One region of the Paraclostridium tenue genome, then DNA from elsewhere that is predicted to be linked to it. Evidence: riboswitches for the same ligand, from Rfam matches in the RefSeq annotation. Region 1 holds a riboswitch; each other region holds the start of a gene.
What was found. A riboswitch is a leader RNA that binds a small molecule or an ion and turns the genes downstream of it on or off. The one in region 1 is predicted to bind lysine.

Region 1 (6,523 bases):
CTGCTGAATGACTTGTTGGAGCGTCTGTTGCAGCTATAGTTGGAACTATAATTAAATTTTCACCTTTTGCAACACACTTAGCAGTATCTATTGCTTTACCACCACCAAGACCTATTGTACAAGCACATTTATTATTCTTAGCTATTTCTTGTAATCTAGCTACTTCTTGTCTTGAACATTCTCCTTTGAAGTTACTTTCCACAAAATTTATATTAAATTTTTTTGCAGTTGCATCTAATTTATTTTTAACACGTTGTATATCATCCTTATGAGCAATTAATAAAGCTGAGTCCCCAAATACTTTTACAAAATAACCTAAATTTAATAATTCATCTTGTCCCTGTACATATTTTGTAGGGCATATAAATGCTTTTCTCATCTTAATCTCTCCTTCACATTTTGTTAAATGTTATTATTTTTTAAGTTATTTTTATTATAATATCGTTTTCACAAAATTACATTGGACTCATATGTTAAAAAGTTACGATTTAAAACCGTAATTTTTTTACCTAAAATTGTATAATTGTATTTTTGCTACTTTTCGTAATTTTTTTAACAACATAATAGTGTTAAACTAATTATATTTATTTTCTAAATTGTTTTCTATAAGAAAATGGTGTAACGCCCTCATACTTTTTAAATATTTTTATAAAATATCCGGCTTCACTAAAACCAAGTTCCTCACTTATTTCATTAATAGGCATATCGGTTTCTTCTAAAATACTTTTAGCCCACTTAATTTTTAACTTTGATATATAGCTTGAAAAATTTTCTCCTATCTCTTTTGAAAATAACCGACTAAAATAACTAGGACTTACGTGGCATAAGTTTGCCATCTTTTCCATAGATATATTTTCACTTTTATTTTTATAAATATATTCTATTGCTGGCCTTAAAGTTTTGCTTACAGAGATTTTATCGAAATCGTTATCTTGATTTTCATTAATGTAGCTGTTTATAATAGCATTAGATATTTCTTTTTGCACATTTTTAATATTTCTTATACTATATCCTTTAAACATTTTAGAATTTATTTCCGATTCATTTTTTATGGATTTTTCATACATTTCCAAAATTAAGTTTTTATCTAGCGCTTCTTCAACTATATAATTAGATAAGTAAAATAACATATTAGATATATTTTTTACTTCATTGTAAGATAAGACCGGCAATTCTTCGTAATATTCTTTTAGTGTATCTGTATTATATTCATTTAATGATTTGTTTGGTATACTTAATATCTTTTCTAAAGTATCACAAAAATTAGAATCTGATAGTTTTACTTGACCTGCCATAATAGCTCCAATATATTTACCATCTATAATAATAGGAATTGCAACATCTACTATATTATAATGACATAAATATATGTATGGTTTGTTTAATCGTACAGCTTCTAATCCTCCTCTTGAATCACACTTTTTACAATGCTTTGCTAAATCTGAATTAGCTCTTACCCTTTCACAAAATTTATGACAGCCACTATGCTTCGTAACTGGATTTCCTTTATAATCTACAATAACAATTGCCATTTTAGTAACTATAGAAAGATAGTCCTGCAAGTTATCCCACTTTTTAGAATCAATTATTTTATTTAAACTTAAGCTTTCATTTCTCACTTTTTATACTCCTTTAAAAGTAATTTTTCTAACTTAATATATAATAATTTTAACACATATAACTTTAATAATATAAAAAAATTATATACTAATTGGCTTATTTTGTTTAAAAGTGTATATTAAATTTCTATTTTTATTTATATATTTTCTATATGTTTTTGAATAATATCTTATTTTATTATACAAAATAATGTTGGAGGTGTATTTTATGTTAAATTTAACTACTAAAGAAAGAATGTTATTAGAAGATGAAAAAAATCATGAAGAATTATGCGTTCAAAAATATAAGGATTATGCTCAAAAAGCTTCTTGTTCTGATCTAAAAAATTTATTTAATCAACTTTCTCAAAAAGAACAACAACACTTAGATTCTATAAATCAATTATTAAGTGGTACTGTGCCTAACGTAAATCAAGGTCAAAGCCAAGAAAATCAAAATTCAAATATTCAAACTAATTCAACTATGCCTAACCTTAATTCACAAGCATCTCAAAGTATGCAATTTAATCAACATGATAAGGTTCTATGTCAGGATATGCTTAGTACAGAAAAATATGTATCATCTACATATGATACAGCTATATTTGAATTTAGAGATAAAAATGTAAGACAAGTTTTAAACCATATTCAAAAAGAAGAACAAGAACATGGTGAAAAAATTTATAATTATATGAGCCAACATAATATGTACAACTAATATTTTTAATAAATAATATACTTTTTAATAATTATTAATTCTAAAGATCATGAATATTTGATTTAATATAGTTGATACTAAATATCTGAAAATAATTAACTTTATAACTATAATTTTTAATATTGACTTATTTTAAATTTTATTTATAATTGAATACAACAAGTAGATAACTGAGATAGAGGCGCGAAATTTAAGATTAGTATTATGGAGGTAAGCTCAATGAAGTAATATGAAAGGAAATTTCGCCGAAGTAAATAGTTAATAGCTTTAATACTATTTACTGGGCTTATATAGAATATATATAAGACTGTCACATTTTGTGGAGAGCTATTTTCAATGAAGACATACGATAACGTTGTACTTTTTGTATGATATTTTTGTATTTATGTCATGGGTATAGTCTCATGACTTTTTTATTGTTAAAAATATTTTGATTATCTTAGTTACTTATTTATAATTGACACCATAAGGAGGATAATTTAAATGAGTGAACAAAATCACGAATTAAAAAGAGGATTAAAAGCAAGACACTTAAACATGATAGCTTTAGGTGGTTCCATAGGAACGGGTATATTTCTTGCAATGGGAGATACACTTCATCAAGCAGGACCTGGAGGAGCATTATTAGCTTATGGACTAATAGGAGTAATGGTTTATTTTTTAATAACTAGTTTGGGTGAAATGGCAACTTATATGCCAATATCTGGTTCATTTAGTTCTTATGCAACTAAGTTTATAGATCCAGCACTTGGCTTTGCACTTGGATGGAACTATTGGTACAACTGGGCTATAACAATAGCTGCTGAAATGGTTGCAGGCTCTTTAGTTATGAAATACTGGTTTCCTCATGTTCCAGGATTTTATTGGAGTATATTATTTTTATTTATAATTGTTGGATTAAACTTTTTATCATCAAAAGCTTATGGAGAATCTGAATACTGGTTTGCTGGTATTAAAGTACTTACTGTAATTATATTTTTAGTAATAGGAGTACTAATGATTCTTGGAATAATGGGTTCAGATGAAATAGGATTTCATAATTATTTTATAGCTGATGGACCATTTCATGGTGGAGCTAAATCTATATTTGCAATATTTTTAGTTGCTGGTTTTTCATTCCAAGGTACAGAGCTTATAGGAATTGCCGCTGGTGAAAGTGAGAATCCTGAAAAAACTATACCAAAAGCTATAAAATCAATATTTTGGAGAATATTAATATTCTATTTAGGAACTATAGTAGTTTTAGGTGCTATAATACCTTTTACACAAGCAGGAGTTTCAGAAAGTCCATTTACTATGGTTTTTGAAAAAGCCGGAATAGCTGGTGCTGCTTCTCTTATGAATGCAGTTATATTAACTTCTGTATTATCTGCTGGTAACTCTGGTATGTATGCATCAAGTAGAATGCTTCACTCTATGGCAAAAGAAGGACTTGCTCCTAAAATGTTTGCAAAAACTAATAAAAGAGGCGTTCCTGTAAATGCTTTAGTTTTAACTACTATAATAGCTTCTGCATGTTTCTTAACAGGTATATTTGCAGAAAGTACTGTTTATGTTTGGCTAGTTGCTGCATCTGGTCTTGCAGGGTTTATCGCATGGGTAGGTATAGCAGTTTGTCATTATAGATTCAGAAAAGCTTATATTCATCAAGGTCATGATTTAAAAGAATTAAAATATAAAGCTAAATTGTACCCTTTTGGACCTATCTTAGCACTTTTAATGTGTCTTATAATAATAATTGGTCAAGGTTATTCCTGTATAAAGCCATCAGGTATCGATTGGAAAGGTTTAGTGGCTTCTTATATAGGTATTCCTTTATTCTTCGCTTTATATATATATTATAAGATTAAACACAAAACTAAAGTTATTCCTTTAGATCAAGTAGATTTAACCTATGTTGAATCTAGAGAAAAGGCTTCTGAAATCATTGAAAAAGACATTCAAGAATTAAACTAAATCTATTTAAGAATAAAAAAAGATATTTTCATACTATTTAATGAAAATATCTTTTTTCTCTAATATGTGAATAAAGCTTCCATTGAGTACTACTTAATCCTCAATAAAAGTTTTAATTAAATTTATATTTTGACTTTAATTATATTTTATCTTCTTGTATTGTCAAAAGAAGGTGGTGTAGGAGTAGGTGGTGTATGTTGTGGTCCTGGTGTAGATAAATCAAAGTATAATTTTGAATCTTCAGTTATTCCGAAATCTCTATTTGAACCAGTATCTTTAATTTTATTTAAAGCTTCTCTAAACAAAGCATTATGTGCTTCTTCTCTATTTAATAGAAAATCTATAGTTTCTCTTACGTATTTATCTTCAATTTGACGGTATAAATATTCATATACAACTTTAGCTCTTTGTTCAGAAGCTATATTAGAAAGTAAGTCTGCCACTAAATCACCTGTTACAGTAACATAATCTGCTGTCCAAGAATACCCAGAAGAATTTATTAAAAATGGTGATAACCCTGATAAAACATGGCTTTCAATTTCTCCTGATTTAACTTCATTATAATTAACATCATGTCCATTTAGTAAATTTATAGTTTGAGCTACCATTTCCATATGACTAAGTTCTTCAGCTGCTATATCAAGAAATAAATCTTTTATTTCAGGGTCTTTAATTCTAAAACTTTGAGATAAATACTGCATTGCAGCTTTTAATTCTCCATTTGCTCCTCCTAATTGTTCTTGCATTAAAACTGCATATTGAGGATTAGGTTTTTCTACTTTTACTTCTTTTAATAAAGCTTTGTCGTGTTTAAACAAAGTTAACACCTCCACAAATTTTCTTCAAAATTATAATTCCCATAATTTTTACTTATATTCTAGTTATTTAAATTAAATGTACATACTTCCATATATATATAATCAACTCAAATAATGAAATATTTTCCACGAATCTTTTTAATTTTATATTTAATAATAATAACGGAAATAAATTTTATATTATTTAGGAGGTCTCTTATGCAATTAACACCAGCAGAATTACATAATTTACATGAATTAATTTTAAGTTGTGTAAATAGTATAACTAATATGGCTATGTATAAAAATCAAGTTACAGACCAAGAACTTAAGTCTATGATAGAAACACATTTTCCAGTTCATATACAAGACTATAATATGAAAGTTAAATTTGTAAAAGAGTCAAGTGCTCCTAATGAAAATTTAAACGTACCTGAGTTAAAATCTACTTTACAAGATTTTACTAATGCTCCTGTTCCAACAATACCAGTTACTCCTAGAACAGATATTCAAAATTTAAATGATAGAGAAATAGCTACAGGATATTTACTAACTTTAAAAAGAGCAGGAAGAGAATATGCTTGGAGTTCAATGGAAGCAAGCAATCCTCAATTAAGAGAGTTTTTAAAAGATGCATTTACTATGAGTTGTAATCATGCTTATGAAGTAAGTCAATGGATGGTGAAAAATGGATTCTATCCTTTATGTCCAGCACCACAAACTGAAATAGATAAAGTAGCTTCTATATATAATGAAGTGAATCAATAAATTTAATTTTATTAAAATGTAATAAAAAAGACGTATTAGATATAAATTGAATACGTCTTTTTTTATTTAATAATATAACTATATTTAAAATTTTAATATCGATGATAGTTGTAATAGCTGATAAACTTATTAAAAAAATTTTTAAATACTTCTTCTCTAAAATAAAAAAATAGAGAGATTAACTTTAATTAACCTCCCTATATTAACATGATAATTTTAAATTACATAAATACAAATAAGTATATTAACCCGATCACTCCAAGCACTATTAGCCCTATAGCAACATATTCTTCTATCTTAGTAAATTCAGGTTTGTTAGGCTCTGTTTCTTTTCTTGCTTTTTTAAATACTGGGATACCTATTGCATAAATAACAAGTGATATTAATAAATATTCAAGTCCAGCTGCATAAAGTAACCATATTCCGTATATAGTCCCTAATATAGAAGTAACAAATGCATATTTACGACTTGCAAATATTTTTTTAGGATAAGTATCCTCTTTTGATGATATTTTATATAAATATAAAGTTGAAGCTATATAACAAGGTAGAGCCATGACACTTGTTATACTTAGCATCATATTCCAAGCATTTCCTGTAAAATGTACACATATTAATATTATTTGCATTACAATTGTAGATGCAAGTAAGGAAAATGCAGGTGCTTCATTTTTATTTTCTTTAGT
Region 2 (6,523 bases), on a different contig from region 1:
TTTATTTTATAATTAGAGTGCACTAAGATTAAATTAAGAGAGGTGGGAACAATTAATTCAGTAAAAGGATCTATATTAATATTATTACATTTCATGGCATTTGTTTTTTTAATACACTTTGTGTCTGGAGAGTACGCAATTTCTGGAATGATTTTGGTTTTAAGCCTAATAGGGTTAAATACAGCTTTGCGTAATGAAAATAAATTAGATAAATTTAAATATTATAAGATAGTCATTATATTTTTAATAGTTTGTATTATATTTAGGTATATAGTAATTAATCTTTAAAAACACATTTAAAGAGATATATAAGGACAAACACTTTAAGGCAATTAAACACTTAAAATTATGTCAAGTGTGTTCATCAAATGCACAGAAAGTTTATAGCTTGCCAGTTCTTTTTATGTTATTCTAAAACATAGATATAATTGTAAAAATTTTACATAAATCGATTATCTAATATATTTAAACTAGGAGCAGACAAATCATGAAGCTAAAATCATTTATAGAAATTTCAACTTATGGGTTAAAACCAATATTCCTAAAAAATACTAATCCAATACTAGCTACTATAATACTTACAGATTATTGTAACCTTACTTGTAAGCATTGTGCAGTCAACAATATAAATAAAATAATTCATCCTTATGAAGATATAAAAGAGGAAATGTTAAAGCTTTATGATGAAGGCGTTAGAATTTTATTTTTTTGTGGTGGAGAAACTCTTCTTTGGAAGGATAAGGGGAAAAGTGCTAAAGACTTAATTAGAGAAGCTAAAGAAATAGGTTTTGAATTAGTCAATATAGTTACAAATGAAACTATAGATTTAGATATTAAAGAAGCAGATATTATCCATGCAGTAGAGCAAATTTATACTTTTCAATATATTGATAAGACATGGAGTATTGCACAAAATAATCCATGGCCTGACAAGATAAAATTGTATTAAATAGTGGGTATTATTGTTGTGAATCATATCCACCATTAAAATTCACGTAAACCATATTGATAAAAGAATCAATATGGTTTTTATTTTTAGAAATAATAATTTAATTATAAACAAGTTTACTAGACGATGTATTACTTTATTAAATACAATAAAAAATTTAAATAGTATTTGCAACAATATATATATTTAAATTGTATTTATATATGAAAGGAAGAAAACATAAATATTTATTGGAGGTAAAATTATGAAAAATAAAATAAGTATACTAGTAGCAGCATTATTAGTTTCAATAAGTGGCATCTTAGTATTTGCAGACAATAACTCATCAAATAATAAACAAGATTCAACTTTAGTACAAATAACACCAGAACAACTAGACGTTATGGGGACGATAACAAATATAAAACATGAAGGAGATAACATAATAATAAGAGTAGAAGCTGTTAAAGATGAGAACATTAAACATGGAATTGCTACACTAGACTTAAAACCAGAAGCTAGATACGACATAGCAGACGTTATAATAAATAAAAATACAATAATCAAAAAATCAGACTCAGACAAATCACTTAAACCATCAGATATAAAACAAAATCAGAGAGTAGAAGTTAAATTTGAAAAAATAGAAGGTAGATCTTATCCAGTATATGCCAATGCATATAGTGTTATGATTACTGATATAAATAATTATTAAAAATATAAAAAAATTCTAAATATTTACAATACTATGAAATTGTGTTATAATATTTATAATAAATAAAACTTAATATAAATTACCTCATCTAAAAAAAGATTGAGGTAGAGGTCGCATTTACTAAGAGTAATATTGAAGAGGTCGGAATCCAATGACTCAATATAAAAGGAGTAAGTGCCGAAGTGCTAGTGTCCAAAGCTAGTGCTGGGACTGTATTTAATAAGTACAGTACTGTCATCAAAATTATCCCGAGTTTTGATGGAGAGCTATCTTAAGTAAGATATAGGGAAGATGTAGGTATGTTGTATTTGGCATATTCAGCTCAACATGTACTCATGTTGAGCTTTTTTAATATATGCGAGAAGCAAACTTTTACATCTATACAAACTAAGATAGAAAAAGGGAAAAATACAATTAATTGTCTTACTTTAAAAAAATGGGGGGAGATTAAAAATGAACACTTTAAGAAAAAGAAAGTTTACTATGCCAAGTACACTTACTATAATATTTTTACTAATAGTAGTAATGGCACTTCTTACTTGGATAGTACCAAGTGGAAGTTTTGAAAGAGAAGACATAGAAGGAAGGATGGTTGTTGTAGCTGGAACTTATGAAAAAATAAAATCAAATCCACAAGGAATAGCTGATGTATTTACAGCACCTATAAATGGATTTATAGATGCAGCAGAAGTAGTTGGATTTGTTTTAATAGTAGGAGGAGCTTTTGGAATAGTTAACAAAACAGGAGCTATAGAAGCAATTATAGCTTATACTGTAAACAAAATGAAAAAATTCCAATTCCTAATAATACCTATATCAATGATACTCTTTGGATTAGGCGGGACAACGTTTGGAATGAGTGAAGAAACACTGCCTTTTTATATGATATTTATTCCACTTATGACTAGCATGGGATATGATTCACTAACAGCAGTGGCAACAGTTTTTATAGGAGCAACAGCTGGATTTGGAGCAGCTACTACTAATCCTTTCTCTGTAGGAATAGCACAAGCACTTTCAAATATAGCACCAGGTTCTGGAATAGAGTATAGAGTTATTATGTTTGTAATATTCATGGCTATAAGTATAGCATTTGTTATGATGTATGCTAATAAAGTTAAAAAGGATCCGACAAAGTCTTTAGTTCAGAATATATCATTAAATCAAGAAGCAATAGATAGTAGTGATATAAATATAAAAGAGTTTACAAAAAGAGAAGCTATGGTAATAGCAATTTTTACAATAGGTATGGGAATTATGGTGTATGGAGTTTTAAAACTAGGTTGGTACATCACTGAGATTGCAATGGTATTTACAGCTATAGGTGTAATATCAGGATTAGCAGCAGGACTTAAACAAGATGAAATAGTTAGTTCGTTTACAAGTGGAGCAAAAGATTTAATGTCAGCAGGATTATGTATAGCATTTGCACGTGGAATAGTTATAATTGCAGAAAATGGATATATAATAGATACAATCTTAAATTCTGCAGCAAATGTATTAAATGGATTACCAAAAGCTATATTTATAAATTTAACTTTTTTAATAGAAGGTTTAATAGCATTTTTAATACCATCAGCATCAGGTCTTGCATCACTTACAATACCTGTTCTTGCACCACTTGGAGATTTAGTAGATGTATCTAGACAAATGATAGTTACAGCTTATCAATTTGGTATAGGTATAACTAACTTAATAACACCAACATCTGGAGTTTTAATGGGAGCACTAGCACTAGCTAATATTCCTTGGTCAAAGTGGGTTAGATTTATAATGCCTTTAATTGTAGTATTAGTAATTACTACAATGATATTTTTAACAACAGGATTATATATAGGGTTTTAATATAGGGGGTAAGTTATGATAACTCATAATGATTATATAGATAATATGTCAGATAGGGTTATAACTATTAAGTATGGTAAGGTTTTAAGTTAACCTTAAAGTACAGAATTTAATATTTAGTTAAATTGCTATAAACATAAAATAAATAATATGTAGTAAATATGGGTTCAGTGAGATTCATTTCCACCATTTAAAACCATGAAAATAGTATTGGCTGTATAGTCAATACTATTTTTGATTTAATATATCTTAATTATGGAAAAAATATGCCAAAATTCATAATTAATTATAAAACTAAAATTTTCGGAATACACTGCAAATTTTTACAATATACGACAATAACTATTGGTATAATATCTGAGGGAAAGGGGGTGGTAAAATGATAGATCAAAATGTTGTAACTCGGGTAGAAAAGAAATATGAAATAAATGCATTTACTGCAATGAACTTAAAAAGCATTTTATGTAAAACATTAATTCAAGATTCGCATAATACCAATGATGGGTATATGGTTAGATCGTTATATTTTGATACATTTTACAATAATGACTATTTTGACAAAGAAAATGGATTAGAATATAGAAGAAAAATAAGACTTAGGACATATGATCCAAGGTCGCAATTTCTAAAATTAGAACTTAAACAAAAAGAAGGTGACTATCAGCATAAATATTCATTAACTATACCAAAAAACATGGCTCAAAGACTTTTAGATGGACACTATGAAGTATTAAAAGAACTAAACAATGATTTTGCAGATAAATTGTATACTATAATGCAGACTAATTTATATAGACCAAAATGTATAGTAGAGTATAAAAGATTAGCTTATATAGTTAAAGAAAATAATACAAGGATAACTATAGATAGTGATTTGAAATCTAGTGAGTCAAATATGGATATATTTAATCCTTCACTCTCTCTAAATACGGTAACTAGTAAAACAATACTAGAAGTAAAATACAACAATTTTTTATTAAGTTATGTAAAAGATATAATAGATAATACTAATAAATCTCAAACATCAGCTAGTAAATATTGTATGTCGAGATATATTAGCTACTTATAAGGGGGAAAAAACTAGAAATGAAAGAAATGATTTTAAAATACTTTCAAGAAAGTAATTCATCAATGAGTATTGAACAGGTATTACTTAATTTTTTAGTATCAATAATATTGTCTATAGTAATATATTTGGCATATAGATATTCTCATTCAAAGGCAGTATATAGTCAAAGATTTAATGTATCGCTTTCCATGTTAACTATAGTAACTACTATGGTTATGAATGTAATTGGAAATAATATAGCTCTATCTCTAGGTATGGTGGGGGCACTGTCTATAGTTCGTTTTAGAACAGCTATAAAAGACCCAAGAGATTCAGTTTATATCTTTTGGTGTATAGTAGTAGGTATTTGTTGTGGAGTATCTGAATATACAATAGCAGGTATAGGAAGTGCAATATTATTTATATTCTTACTTATATTTGGGCATATAAAGTCAAATGATAGGTATTTACTTGTAATACATGCAAAGGCAAAAGTTGAAGAAGAAATAGAAAAAGCTATCTTAGTATTTTATAATGGTGAAGCTAATATGCGTGTAAAAAATACTACAAGTGAAAGAGTTGAATATATATATGAACTTTCACAACGTATAATAAATTCTTCTAAAGACAAAGGACATATCAATAAAAAACTATATGAACTAGATGGAGTAGAAAGCGTTAACTTAGTTTGCCAAAATGAGGATATAAATAGATGATGAAAAAAATATTAGCTAGTAAAAGAAATCTAAGTATATTGGTAGCAATAGGATTACTAGTATCAAGTATTTCACTATCTATATTTATAGAAAAAAATTCTCAAAAAAGAGTACATAATCATAGACAAAAAGATATAAAAAATCAGCCAAGAGAATTTGATATGAAAGAGGATTATACTATAAGTGATTCTTTTAGTACTCATTTGCCATTAGTAGTTATAGATACTAATGGTGAAAGCCCAAAGTCTGGTGTTACTTGGGATCCAGAAAAAAGGTACTTTACATCGGTAGATATAGATCCATACGTTGATGGAAGTATAAGTATTATTGATAATGAGGGAAGCATAAATAATATTAAAGATAAGCCTACTAATAAATCAGATATATTAATCAAGCAAAGAGGTAACACCTCAACTAGATTTCCTAAAAAACAATATTTAATAAAAACAATAAATAAAGATGGAAGCAAAAATAAGCAAGATATATTAGGCATGGGAGAAGAATGGGAATGGGTACTGAATATATCTTATATAGATAAAACTCTACTTAGAAATTATATGGCTTTAAATATTGCAGGAGAAATAATGCCATATACTCCAGATGTAAGGTACTGTGAAGTGGTAATGAAGGATGATGATAAGTATACTTATGAAGGTGTATACCTTATGATGGAAAATGTAAAACAAGGAGAAGGTAGAGTTAATATTTCTAAGTATGATAATAAATTTACAAAATCATCATATTTACTAAGAAGAGATAGATTTGAAGAAGATGCTATATTTTTAGATAATTATTCAACTAAAAATGAGCTTCCCGTAGGATATTTAGAGGTTAAATATCCACAAAAGGATGAAATAACAGAAAAAACTATAGAATATATAACTAACGATATAAATAAGTTTGAAGAATGTATTTATTCTAATGACATTGATAAGTTTTACAAGTATAGAGATTATATAGATGTGGAATCATTTATAGATTATTTTATAATAAATGAATTTTTTGCTAATTATGACTCTGGATATCATTCAACTTATATATATAAAGAAAATGGTTCTAAAATTAGCATGGGTCCAGTTTGGGATTTTGATATGTGTTTAGATAATGATATAAAGTTAGAAAATGCATTAAAAGTTGATTCTACAGCTATGCATGATGCACCTTGGTTTAGGCAACTATTAAAGGATGCTAATTTCACTAAAAAAGTTATAGATAGATATAAATATTTAAGAAAAGACATATTAAGTGAGACGAATTTAATAAAATATATA
Region 3 (6,523 bases), on a different contig from region 1:
CCTATTATAAGTCCTGGAACAGCAGGTACTTTTAAAATTACCATTATTATAACTGATGCTGGAATTAATAATAATAATGGTGATAATGTGTTATAACTTGCTGATAATGCCTGTTGAATTTGTGTAATCTGACTACTATCTATAGCTTGACCTGCATATTTAAAACCTATAACTGCATATATTATAAGTGCTATTAAATATGAAGGAATTGTTGAATACAACATATGTTTTATATGAGTAAATAAATCAGTTCCCGCCATAGCAGGTGCTAAATTTGTAGTATCTGAAAGAGGAGACATTTTATCCCCAAAGTATGCTCCAGAAATTATAGCCCCAGCTATTATTTCTTTAGGAATTCCAAGTGCACTACCTATACCTAAAAGTGCAATACCTATAGTACCTGCCGTAGTCCAAGAAGAACCTGTTGATATAGAAACTATAGAACATATTATAGTTGTAGCAACTAAAAATATTCCTGGTGATAATATGTTTAATCCCCAATAAATCATGCTTGGAACAACACCAGATAATATCCATGTACCAATTAGCATACCTACGATTAAAAGAATAATTATAGCTTGCATTGTAGAATTTATAGTAGATAATATACCTTTTTCAATTTCTTTCCATGTAAATCCTAGTTTAAAAACAGCTATAAAACCACTAAATATTCCTCCTAAAGCTAATGGTATATGAGCTGAAACACCTAACTTAGTTAATGATATACATAATAGAAATACTAAAACACCTATACATAAAAGTGAATCACCCAGTGAAGCTTGTCTTTTTTCTCTTTTTAACATAATAACCTCCAATAATATATAAGAATATAACTTAAAATGGAGCGTAATACTAAAAAAGGTCTAGAAGACAAAGAGATACTTCTAGACCTGAAATTATTATATAAATATAATAACGTAATCTAAAGATAGCTCTCCACATAAAGTGACAGTGTTATACATGTTATGCATAACCCCAACATATAAGTTCAAAGCAAAACTTATATATTTCGGCATTATTACCTTTCCTATTATCTCATAGGTGCTTTCCCTCAATAATAGTAATATTTAATAATGCGACCTCTACCATTAGTTATATTCTGTTTATTCAATAAATTTATTATATCATATAAAATAAAAATGTAAATACTAATTAAGACAAAATTAAAATCTAATAAATTTTTTAGTTTAAAACATTAGGACCATAAGTTTCCTCTATTTCCCTTCTTAATTCATTAGGATCATTAATACCTTGATTCATTGCTTTAGCAAGTATATTAGCTTTATCGTATGGAGCCATCCAAGAGAATATACCACCTAAACAATTATCTATTACATATTGAGCTTTTATATATATAGAAAGAATATCATCATATGACATAGCAAATTCTCCATCTTTTACTAAGTATGGAACTTGAGCATCTTTGTCAAATCTGAATTCATATCCATTTTTATTAATATAATCTTTTCTAAGTTGATCATAAGATCTTGTAATTGTAGCACCTAAACGTCCATAAAAAGGAACTCCAAGCAATATTTTTTGTGAAGGCATTCCAGCATTAGTTAAATTTTGAACCATAGCATCTACACTGTAACCAGGTATTGATAGATTAGAGTCATATAGATTTGCTTGGTGCTTTTGAGCATTAGATCCTGTTTCACCAGCAGTAAAGTCATAGCTCATTAAGTTAAAATGATCTATTAAAGGTGCAATTTTAGCTATTTCAACACTTCTGTTTATATATGCTCTTTCACCTGTACCAGCAACACTTAACCATTTATTAGGACCTATAACATCTCTAATAGCAGTCAAAAGAAGTGTAAAGTTTTCTTTATCTTCAGGTCTAGATTTAATTCCAGCGGCACTATTTGCAGGATATTCCCAGTCAATGTCAATACCATCTAAATCATATTGATTAATAAGTGCATTTACTTCTCTTGCAAACTTATATCTAGAAGTTGGTGTTAATGAAGCATCTGAAAATCCATCTTGCCCCCAGCCACCAATAGCAACTATGACATTTAAACCTGGATTATCTTTTCTTAAAGATAATAGTTGGCGTAGATATTTAGGGGTTGGAATGAATAAGGTACCATCAGGTTTTATTTCAGCAAATGCATAAATAACAAAATCAAGTAAAAAAGCATCAACATTTGAAGGATCTCCTAAGACATATTCGCCTACTAATCTAACTAAATCTGGACAGTTAGGATTTTTTGTAATATTACTAGATGGAGCCGAAATTTGAGGTCTAGATTTTGACTTACATATTTTTTTCTTATAAGTCATAGGCTCATATAATTTAGAATTGTCTAAATTATTTTTTTTATCTGGAATAAAGCAAAGATACCAATCTATAAAATCCTCATTTTCAGAATAACTATTAATTTGTTTGGTTAATTCCTTATATGTTTTTGGAGGTGGAAGTATAACAGGCATACCAGGAAGCCAATTTGCAGGTGTTACAATATTTTGCTCATCAGATGTTTGTAGTGCATCTATAATTCTTATTATTTCAGGAATATTTCTTCCTGTAGTCAATGGATAATATAATATAGTTCTTAATATCTGATTAGGGTCAATTATAAAAACTGATCTAACTGCAACTGAATCACTCATAGGTTCAGAAATCATTCCATACAATTGGGCTATTTCCATTTTTTTATCATCTATTATAGGAAATGGAATTTTGATACCGGTATTTTCATATATGTTGTTAAGCCAAGCTAAATGAGAACTATTACTATCAACACTAAGTCCTATTAATTCTGTATTCCTTTTTTGAAAATTTGAATAGTATTTTGCAAAACATAAAAATTCTGTTGTACATACAGGAGTAAAATCACCAGGATGAGAAAAAAGTACGACCCATTTTCCTTTATAATCAGATAATTTTACTCGGCCATTTGTTGTATTAGCACTAAAATTAGGCGCTTTAGAGCCTAAGCTAGGAAGACAAGGCAAATAAATCACTCCTTTAAAGTTAGTTTTAATTTAATTTATTAACTAACTCAAAGGAATGTTACTAATAAGAATTGCTATTTTAATACAAATTTGGTATATTTATTATATTAGAATATATGTATGATTTGTTGATATTAGGGGGCAAAAACATGAAAAAAAGCCAAAAAAATAAAAAGGTGCCAAGATTTATTAAAACATTTTCGGATATTTTAAGAATACTTGTGTTATCATCTGTAATATCCCTAAGCATTACGAGTGTACTATTAGTAGTAAACTCAATAACAGGAGTATTCATAGGATTTAGATATTATATTGCATTATCTTTAGGAATGATTATTACATTGACACCATGTTGGGTCTTATGTGACTGCAAAAGAATTTTTGGTAAAAAAGTTTATAGATCTAAGAAAATTAGACCATCAACTAAAAGGTCACAAAGAAATAAAGAAACAATTAGAAGAAGAAAAATATCTTAAAAAGTACAACATCTGTTGTACTTTTTTTTCTTTATATTAATATAATTAATAATAGGGTAGAGGAGGGATTATATGAACTATGATGTTTTTTGTAGTAGTGTGGTAGGATATAAAAATAAAATTAAAAATAAAGGATCTCAAGACTATTTAAAGTATAAAAAATTGGAAAATGGAATTATTTGTGCAATAGGAGACGGACATGGAATAGATAGATGTAAGTATAGTCATAAAGGAGCAGAGTTTGCTTGTAATGCATGCATAGATATACTACATGATTTATATGATGAACTATCAAATTATGATGAAAAAGAATTAAATAAGTTAATTAAAGATATTAATAAAGAAAATTATATACAAGTATCTATACAAAATAGATGGAGAAAGTATGTTATAAATCATTTTAGAAAAAAAGTCCCTAATGTATATAAAATAGATTATGTGCTTTATGGAACTACTCTCATAGGAGTGCTAATTACAAATAAAATAAAACTTTATTTACAAATTGGAGATGGAGATATAGTTGAATATTTAAATGAATTCAATCTTATAGACTATAATAAGAAAAATAAAGTAAATGGAGTTTTAAATTCAATGTATTTAGATGATGCATATAAATATATAGATTTAAAAATTAGTTTTAGTAACTTAGAAAAATTAGATTCAATTGTGTTATTTTCTGATGGATTTACTAACAGTTTTAAAAGTTATGATGAATTAAATAAAAGTTTAACAAGCACTATAAGAGAATATCGAAAAAATGTATTTACTAGATACAATATAGATATACAATATAAAAAATACTTACAATATCTTACAATAAACAAGAGTAAAGATGATATTAGTATTATTTTTATATTATAAACAACATTAAATAAATGTTGTTTTTTTGAGTTGAATTACAAAATATGGTTAATAATCCTATTATATATGATATAATAAAGCATAAAACATTTATATTACTGTTTAAGGAAGGTAAGCGAATGATTATGAAAGGTTTTTTTGAAAAAGTAATAGAAACTATAGATAAAAATAATAAGATAATAATAAAAATTTGCTTAACAATTTTAGGTATTATCTTATTAGGAGTATTTATAATATTTGGAGCAAACAGCTTTAGTGTAAGTAGTGAAAGCAATAAACTTATAGGGTATATAGAAAATAGAAATTATTCGGAAGCAATATCTTATTATAATAAAGTTAAAGAAGAGTTTTCTGAAAATAAGATGAATAGATTTAGTAAAAATTTATCAAAAAAAGTCAATAAAATACTTGTGAACTATGGAGATAGATATATAAAAGGAGAGATAGGCAAAGATTATTTTATTTCTCTTATAAATATAATAAATGAATTAAACACAGTATATATAGATGCAGATAATATAATAGATCAAGCAAAGAGAGTAAATGATTTGTATTTACAAGAAAAAATAAATTATAAAACTGCTATTGGATATATACAAGCTGTATCTAATCTTAAAATATCAAAAAATGAAATTTATGTATATTCAAAAAAAATAGACGTTATAGAAGACTCTAGAAAAGTCTATAATGTAGGTGTTGAATATCAAAATAAAAAAATGTATAAAGAAGCAATACAAAATTACGATAAAGTTTTATCAGAAGATAAAAAATATTATGATTTAGCTCAAGATAAAAAAGAAGAATGTATTGAAGATATGTATGATTATTATATAGAAAAAGCAAAAATTGAAAATGAGACTGGTAATTACAAAGAAGCTTTAGAAAACATAGAGTATTTAAAACAGTATTATTTAAATGATGATGTTTTAGATGAGTTATCAACAAAATTTGAAAAAGATTTAGAAACATACTCTATGACAAATGATGAAATAATTGCACTAATAGCTAAAAAAAGTGGAATGGATAAAAATGATATAAGGGCTAATATATTCCAACAAATGATTCATGGACATAAATATTACTATGCAGAAACTTTTTTAGGTAAAGATAAAATAGACGAATTTTTAATAGACCCTAGAAGTAAAAATATATATTCATATTTAGATACAAAAAAATCATATAATAATAATTATGGAGATGGGCATTGGAGAGCTATAAAGGATGGTAATGTAGAATTTACTATAAGTAAAAGCACAGCAGAAAGTTTGCTAGAGAAAAAATTAAAAGAACTTGATGAAAGTTATAAACATGTAACTATTGAAGATAGGGACAAAGTTTTAAGATATTTATATGATAAAGAAGTTTTAGATAAGTTTATAGGAAAAAATAATGATATTTATTATTATGCTGTTGTAAATAGAGGATTTTTCAAATCTAAGCAAGTATATTTAATAAATCCATATACTAAGCAAATATATAAAGTATTAGAAGATAAGATTAGTAAGATTTAACAAAAGCGTGTGAAAGCACGCTTTTATTTTTAATATAATTTAATAATATATATCAATATAGATAAGTTTCAGTGATCCTATAAAAAAGTCGATAATCCTACTTTAGGAAAAGGAAGAGATGGATGTTTAGTATCTATTAACAGAAACTTTACCTAGAGAAACTAGTATATAAGTGGTTTCAAATGAAGAAAATAAATTACAAGTACAACAAAAATAACCTAATCAACAACAATTACAAATAGAAAATAATTAATAAATAATGTTTAAAATCTTACTTAAAAATAAGTAAGATTTTTTTGTAATATGTATAATTTTGACTAAATTAATTTAATATGGTATTTTATTATATAGATAAAGTAAAAAGAGAGGGTGATTACTATATTAAGGTTATATATAAAAAGTGATATAAAAAGCTTACATAAAAAAATAATAGATATATCACTTATAGAAGAAGATAGCAATGATACTACTTTTTTTAATATAGATGATGAAGAGATAAATGAAACTTTAAAAACACTTAAAAAAACTTACATAACAGCCAATAGTAAAGATGAAACTATACTTAATTTAAAACATAAGACAAAGAGACAAGTTAAAGATACTAGAGCTTTAAAGTTAGAGTCTTATAAAAAGTATAATGAAGCTTTAAATATGATAGATAGAAACTTTATTACTAGTGCTACTGAAATTGTAGAAGAGGCATTAGAGTTA

Region 2: another riboswitch for lysine. It lies ahead of ABFX13_RS09980 (YfcC family protein); the one in region 1 lies ahead of ABFX13_RS09495 (amino acid permease).
Region 3: another riboswitch for lysine. It lies ahead of nhaC (Na+/H+ antiporter NhaC); the one in region 1 lies ahead of ABFX13_RS09495 (amino acid permease).

What each region holds. Positions count from the first base shown of each region.
Region 1 covers NZ_BAAACP010000010.1:112,659-119,181, reverse strand. The annotation lists gene ABFX13_RS09510 (glycerol dehydrogenase) at 1-379, opposite strand, end outside; gene ABFX13_RS09505 (PocR ligand-binding domain-containing protein) at 585-1,619, opposite strand; gene ABFX13_RS09500 (spore coat protein) at 1,828-2,316, shown strand; lysine riboswitch at 2,485-2,654, shown strand; gene ABFX13_RS09495 (amino acid permease) at 2,800-4,272, shown strand; gene ABFX13_RS09490 (manganese catalase family protein) at 4,419-5,090, opposite strand; gene ABFX13_RS09485 (spore coat protein) at 5,289-5,837, shown strand; gene ABFX13_RS09480 (basic amino acid/polyamine antiporter) at 6,059-6,523, opposite strand, start outside.
Region 2 covers NZ_BAAACP010000011.1:103,488-110,010, forward strand. The annotation lists gene ABFX13_RS09970 (radical SAM protein) at 488-949, shown strand; gene ABFX13_RS09975 (hypothetical protein) at 1,194-1,643, shown strand; lysine riboswitch at 1,741-1,920, shown strand; gene ABFX13_RS09980 (YfcC family protein) at 2,097-3,488, shown strand; gene ABFX13_RS09985 (polyphosphate polymerase domain-containing protein) at 3,868-4,557, shown strand; gene ABFX13_RS09990 (DUF4956 domain-containing protein) at 4,575-5,252, shown strand; gene ABFX13_RS09995 (CotH kinase family protein) at 5,249-6,523, shown strand, end outside.
Region 3 covers NZ_BAAACP010000002.1:158,143-164,665, reverse strand. The annotation lists gene nhaC (Na+/H+ antiporter NhaC) at 1-803, opposite strand, end outside; lysine riboswitch at 922-1,093, opposite strand; gene ABFX13_RS02565 (peroxiredoxin) at 1,183-2,973, opposite strand; gene ABFX13_RS02560 (hypothetical protein) at 3,114-3,440, shown strand; gene ABFX13_RS02555 (protein phosphatase 2C domain-containing protein) at 3,513-4,301, shown strand; gene ABFX13_RS02550 (tetratricopeptide repeat protein) at 4,421-5,812, shown strand; gene ABFX13_RS02545 (tetratricopeptide repeat protein) at 6,182-6,523, shown strand, end outside.